DNA from 2 places in the Psychrobacillus sp. FSL H8-0483 genome. Region 2 is predicted to be linked to the other one. Evidence: a T-box and tRNA genes for the amino acid it is inferred to sense, from the RefSeq annotation. Region 2 holds a T-box; the other holds one or more tRNA genes.
What was found. The T-box of region 2 lies ahead of ileS (isoleucine--tRNA ligase). A T-box ahead of a tRNA ligase gene usually reads a tRNA of that ligase, here a tRNA-Ile.

Region 1 (3,401 bases), 1.8 Mb from region 2:
TGATACCAAAGGTATCAATCCACAGCTTCGGTGATTTGTTTAGCCCCGATACATTTTCGGCGCAGCGTCACTCGACCAGTGAGCTATTACGCACTCTTTAAATGATGGCTGCTTCTAAGCCAACATCCTGGTTGTCTAAGCAACGCCACATCCTTTTCCACTTAACAAATACTTTGGGACCTTAGCTGGTGGTCTGGGCTGTTTCCCTCTTGACTACGGATCTTATCACTCGCAGTCTGACTCCCAAACATAAATCATTGGCATTCGGAGTTTGTCTGAATTCGGTAACCCGGGATGGGCCCCTAGTCCAAACAGTGCTCTACCTCCAAGATTCTTAACGTTTGAGGCTAGCCCTAAAGCTATTTCGGAGAGAACCAGCTATCTCCAGGTTCGATTGGAATTTCTCCGCTACCCACACCTCATCCCCGCACTTTTCAACGTGCGTGGGTTCGGACCTCCAGTAAGTGTTACCTTACCTTCATCCTGGACATGGGTAGATCACCTGGTTTCGGGTCTACGACCACATACTCATTCGCCCTATTCAGACTCGCTTTCGCTGCGGCTCCGTCTTCTCAACTTAACCTTGCATGTAATCGTAACTCGCCGGTTCATTCTACAAAAGGCACGCTATCACCCATTAACGGGCTCTAACTACTTGTAGGCACACGGTTTCAGGATCTATTTCACTCCCCTTCCGGGGTGCTTTTCACCTTTCCCTCACGGTACTGGTTCACTATCGGTCACTAGGTAGTATTTAGCCTTGGGAGATGGTCCTCCCAGATTCCGACGGAATTTCACGTGTTCCGCCGTACTCAGGATACACTCAAGAGAGAATGAACTTTTGACTACGGGGCTTTTACCCTATCCTGCGGACCTTTCCAGATCGCTTCGTCTAGCTCATTCCTTTGTAACTCTATGTAGAGTGTCCTACAACCCCAAGAGGCAAGCCTCTTGGTTTGGGCTATTCCCGTTTCGCTCGCCGCTACTCAGGGAATCGATTTTTCTTTCTCTTCCTCCAGGTACTTAGATGTTTCAGTTCCCTGGGTGTGCCACAGATACGCTATGTATTCACGTAAATGTACTGCTCCATTACGAACAGTGGGTTTCCCCATTCGGAAATCTCCGGATCAAAGCTCACTTACAGCTCCCCGAAGCATATCGGTGTTAGTGCCGTCCTTCTTCGGCTCCTAGTGCCAAGGCATTCACCGTGCGCCCTTATTAACTTAACCTAATATGGCTACCAATTACTTGGAGTCCATTCAAAATTAGTAGTTAAAAGTACTACACAATCTATAATCACCGAAGTGATTATAAATCGAATTTCTTGAATTTATTTCTTTCAATGTCGTTTTATCCAGTTTTCAAAGAACAAGTTTGTTGTAAATTCTATGGTGGAGCCTAGCGGGATCGAACCGCTGACCTCCTGCGTGCAAGGCAGGCGCTCTCCCAGCTGAGCTAAGGCCCCGAAATAAAAAAAGGTATGGTGGGCCTAAATGGACTCGAACCATCGACCTCACGCTTATCAGGCGTGCGCTCTAACCAGCTGAGCTATAGGCCCTCTTTGAATTTCAGTATAATAATATACATGAACATTCAAAACTGAACTACAAAACGTTAAGATACAGATAAAAATCTGTATTCCGTAATATATCCTTAGAAAGGAGGTGATCCAGCCGCACCTTCCGATACGGCTACCTTGTTACGACTTCACCCCAATCATCTGTCCCACCTTCGGCGGCTGGCTCCCGTAAGGGTTACCCCACCGACTTCGGGTGTTACAAACTCTCGTGGTGTGACGGGCGGTGTGTACAAGGCCCGGGAACGTATTCACCGTGGCATGCTGATCCACGATTACTAGCGATTCCGGCTTCATGTAGGCGAGTTGCAGCCTACAATCCGAACTGAGAACGGTTTTATGGGATTAGCTCACCCTCGCGGGGTTGCGACCCTCTGTACCGTCCATTGTAGCACGTGTGTAGCCCAGGTCATAAGGGGCATGATGATTTGACGTCATCCCCACCTTCCTCCGGTTTATCACCGGCAGTCACCTTAGAGTGCCCAACTGAATGCTGGCAACTAAGATCAAGGGTTGCGCTCGTTGCGGGACTTAACCCAACATCTCACGACACGAGCTGACGACAACCATGCACCACCTGTCACCGCTGTCCCCGAAGGGAAAGATCTATCTCTAGAACGGTCAGCGGGATGTCAAGACCTGGTAAGGTTCTTCGCGTTGCTTCGAATTAAACCACATGCTCCACCGCTTGTGCGGGCCCCCGTCAATTCCTTTGAGTTTCAGTCTTGCGACCGTACTCCCCAGGCGGAGTGCTTAATGCGTTAGCTGCAGCACTAAGGGGCGGAAACCCCCTAACACTTAGCACTCATCGTTTACGGCGTGGACTACCAGGGTATCTAATCCTGTTTGCTCCCCACGCTTTCGCGCCTCAGCGTCAGTTACAGACCAGAAAGCCGCCTTCGCCACTGGTGTTCCTCCAAATCTCTACGCATTTCACCGCTACACTTGGAATTCCGCTTTCCTCTTCTGTACTCAAGTCCCCCAGTTTCCAATGACCTTCCACGGTTGAGCCGTGGGATTTCACATCAGACTTAAAGGACCGCCTGCGCGCGCTTTACGCCCAATAATTCCGGACAACGCTTGCCACCTACGTATTACCGCGGCTGCTGGCACGTAGTTAGCCGTGGCTTTCTAATAAGGTACCGTCAAGGTACGAGCAGTTACTCTCGTACTTGTTCTTCCCTTACAACAGAGTTTTACGATCCGAAAACCTTCTTCACTCACGCGGCATTGCTCCATCAGACTTTCGTCCATTGTGGAAGATTCCCTACTGCTGCCTCCCGTAGGAGTCTGGGCCGTGTCTCAGTCCCAGTGTGGCCGATCACCCTCTCAGGTCGGCTACGCATCGTCGCCTTGGTAGGCCGTTACCCTACCAACTAGCTAATGCGCCGCGGGCCCATCCTGTAGTGACAGCCGAAACCGTCTTTTAACATTTCCACATGTGAGGAAATGGATTATTTGGTATTAGCCCCGGTTTCCCGGAGTTATCCCAATCTACAGGGCAGGTTGCCCACGTGTTACTCACCCGTCCGCCGCTAAATCAGAAGAAGCAAGCTTCTTCGTCATTCGCTCGACTTGCATGTATTAGGCATGCCGCCAGCGTTCGTCCTGAGCCAGGATCAAACTCTCCATAATAGAGAACTTAAAAAGCTCATTTGTTTTGCTGGCATCATCATTAAATGATGTCAAAAATTGTTTTGCTATCAAACTAACCGGAGTTAGTCTTTCAAGCTATATGTCTTAACGTTTTGTATGTTCAGTTTTCAATGTTCATGGTGGAGCCTAGCGGGATCGAACCGCTGACCTCCTGCGTGCAAGGCAGGCG
Region 2 (3,401 bases):
AGTCATCCAACTTATTTTTCTTCACTTCATTATCGGCTTTAGGGTTGTAGTTATCTAAATGAGCATAGAGCGAATAAAAACTATTCACATTGTCTAAAGTATCCACTAATTTCGACTTTGCTTCTTGTACAATACGTTCGGAAAAACGTTTCGTATTCCATGGTGCACTGTCAACTAATAAAGCCCATCTTAATGCATCTGCACCATACTTTTGAATTAACTCTACTGGATCCAGAACATTCCCTTTACTTTTAGACATTTTTTGTCCATTTTCATCTAAAATATGACCTGTCGACAAAACACGTTTATAAGGAGCTTTACCTGTAAATAAAGTGGATACTGCGAGTAGACTATAAAACCATCCTCGTGTTTGGTCAATCCCTTCAATAACTACATCCGCTGGGAATTGTTTTGCAAATAGCTCTTTATTCTCAAATGGATAGTGATATTGGGCAAATGGCATAGAACCGCTGTCGAACCAAACATCGATGACTTCAGGAGTTCTTGTCATTGACCCACTACAACTTGAACATTGGAGCTTCACTTCATCTACATATGGTTTATGCAATTCGATCTCCTCTATAGGGTGTATCGAATACTGTTTTAATTCTGCTATACTTTTCGGTGCAATTTGATGATTACAAACCGCGCATTCCCAAACATTGAGCGGTGTTCCCCAATAGCGTTTACGGCTGATGTTCCAATCTACCATTTGTTCTAAAAAGTTTCCAAATCTGCCGTGTTTTATATGCTCTGGATACCAAGTTACTCCTTCATTATTTTGGATAAATTGTTCTTTCAATGCAGTTGTTTGGATAAACCAGCTTTCATTTGCATAATACAAAAGAGGTGAATCACAACGCCAGCAATGAGGGTAGCTATGTTCGTACTTTTCTTTATGAAAAAGTAATCCTTTTTCAGCAAGGTAACGAACAATATCTACATCACAATCTTTGACAAATCGTCCTTCAAAGCCTAAAACCTCGGAAGTATACATTCCTTTTTCATCTACCAAATGGACGAACGATAATCCGTTTTCTTTCACCACCCTATAGTCATCTTCCCCATAAGCTGGTGCAATGTGGACAATCCCTGTTCCACTTTCTCCAGATATATAATCAGCTGTCACGACTTTATGACCGATTTCCACATCTACAAAATCAAATAATGGAGTATATGGTATGTCTCTTAATTCCTCTCCTAGATGTACAGATAGTATTTCATAGCCTTCCATTAATACTGAACTTGCTAATGCTTCCGCTACAATGAAAATGCCTTGCCCTTGTTTTGCACGAACATATTTCAACGATGGATGAACAGCTAGCGCAACATTTGCTAGTAAGGTCCAAGGAGTTGTCGTCCACCCAAGAAAATATTCATTGTCTCGGTCTGTACGTTTGAATTTAGCTGTCGCAGATAAATCCTTCACTGTTTTATAACCTTGTGACACCTCGTGCGAACTTAGGGACGTTTGACAGCTAGGACAATAGGGAGAAACCCTGTGGCCTTTTTGTAACAACCCTTTTTCATGAATAGTTCCAAGTATATTCCATTCGCTTTCAATATAGGCATTACTTAATGTGACATAGGGATCCTCCATGTCCACCCAATAACCAAGCTTTTCCGTAAACGCTCGCCACTGCTTTTCATAGACAAAAACACTTTCTTTACATTTATCAATGAAAGCTTCCACACCGTACTTTTCAATATCACTTTTCCCGGAAATCCCTAATTGCTTTTCTACTCCTAACTCCACTGGTAAACCGTGTGTATCCCATCCTGCCTTACGTATTACTTGATGTCCTGTCATTGTTTTATACCTAGCAACAACATCTTTAATTGTACGACCCAGTGCGTGCCCAGCATGCGGCAATCCATTTGCAGTGGGTGGACCTTCATAAAATACAAAAGATGGACTATCGTTTCTATACTCTATAGATTTTTTAAAGATTTCTTCTTCCAACCATTGTGCTTGAATCCGTTCTTCTCTTTGTAAAACAGACTCTTTTTCGTTCGCTTTAACCATCTGATATCACTCCTATTTTTATTAATAAAACATACAAAAAACCCGTCCCTGGAAAGGGACGGGTTTAACCGTGATACCACCCTAATTCTATTGTATGCTTTCGCTCCACAATAGCACTTAGCCACGTACAAACATACGCGTTCCTATTAACGGTAGACACCCGGTCTCACTTACTCAATTTCAGCTCGACTTCTCAGAGAGGATTTTTGCAAATGGACTGAACACCGAATTTCAGCAACTACCGGCTCTCTTTAGAACAGTTCCATGAACTACTTTTTCTCATCAACGAATTTGTATGGTTTTATTATGGATGAATTTAACATAAATCATTTCGAGTTGTCAAACTAATTAAATATTTTTTATAGGGTCCTTAAATTGAAATATCTGTAAATATTGAAACTTAACTGTCTTGTGAACGTATGTAAATAAAAGTATTTCACTAATTGGAATGGGGTGCGGTGAAGTGAAAAAGAGGTTAGGACTATTATTTTTAAGTATCAGTTTGATCTTTTTATTTGTGGCATGTTCAGAAGAATCTCCTACAAACGAACCAGCATATATTGCCAAAGCCAGTGATTTTGAAGATTCAGGCTTTACTAGCCGCAGTAATCAGTTGATTGTAGTCATTGGAAATGAACTAATGATTAGTGCTTACTATGGACATTCCAAAGAAAAAAGTAGCATTGATAAGATTTTAGAATTAGAAAACGTTAAATCAGGTGTAAGGTTTGAAAAATTATATCAAAATGTCCAAGTTAAAACAAAAGGTGATGTTTATTATATTACTGCTGACGATGGTGTATCATTGGAGTTTAAAAAAATTGGAGAACGCATTATTGTGGATGAAGAAGGTATGGAATATTATACCCAAGAATATTCAAAAGAATGATATTCACTTTAAATGAAGAAAATAGGGATCCGCTCTTTAAAAGCAAAACCTGTTCCCTGAAGTTTCCGGATTCCTTTGAATTGGACTTTAGTTACATCATTACCGCGAGATTTTCAGGAGAGTAGGATCGTGACTAGCTTCACGATCCTACTCTCCTTTTTTGATAGTCTTGTGGCTTTCGTCCTTCCGTCGCCCTCCTGCAGCTTTAGGCAATACTTTAGTGTTGTAAACATTTATCACTTCGTTGATTGAAGCGCCAGGCGGCGACTCCAGCGGGATGAGTGAGACAGTTGTGACATCACAAACGGCACGTTGACTGTGGTGATGACTTATCGCTCACCACTCGGAAAACGACCGCCAATAGCGGAAATCAAGTATACTTTATTCCATGTAAAATATATATTTCTTTAGTTTCCTTTAGCATTGTTCATGCTATTTCATGAAAATTGAAATTATGAAATTGATTCATTAATATGAGAATAAATC

Region 1: it encodes a tRNA-Ile, which carries the amino acid that the T-box ahead of ileS (isoleucine--tRNA ligase) is inferred to sense. The anticodon was not compared.

The regions. Positions count from the first base shown of each region.
Region 1 covers NZ_CP152052.1:94,645-98,045, reverse strand. The annotation lists rRNA gene MHB48_RS00510 (23S ribosomal RNA) at 1-1,229, opposite strand, end outside; tRNA gene MHB48_RS00505 (tRNA-Ala) at 1,390-1,465, opposite strand; tRNA gene MHB48_RS00500 (tRNA-Ile) at 1,482-1,558, opposite strand; rRNA gene MHB48_RS00495 (16S ribosomal RNA) at 1,658-3,211, opposite strand; tRNA gene MHB48_RS00490 (tRNA-Ala) at 3,350-3,401, opposite strand, start outside.
Region 2 covers NZ_CP152052.1:1,928,055-1,931,455, reverse strand. The annotation lists gene ileS (isoleucine--tRNA ligase) at 1-2,026, opposite strand, end outside; T-box leader at 2,078-2,321, opposite strand; gene MHB48_RS09205 (hypothetical protein) at 2,490-2,915, shown strand; gene MHB48_RS09200 (GNAT family protein) at 3,368-3,401, opposite strand, start outside.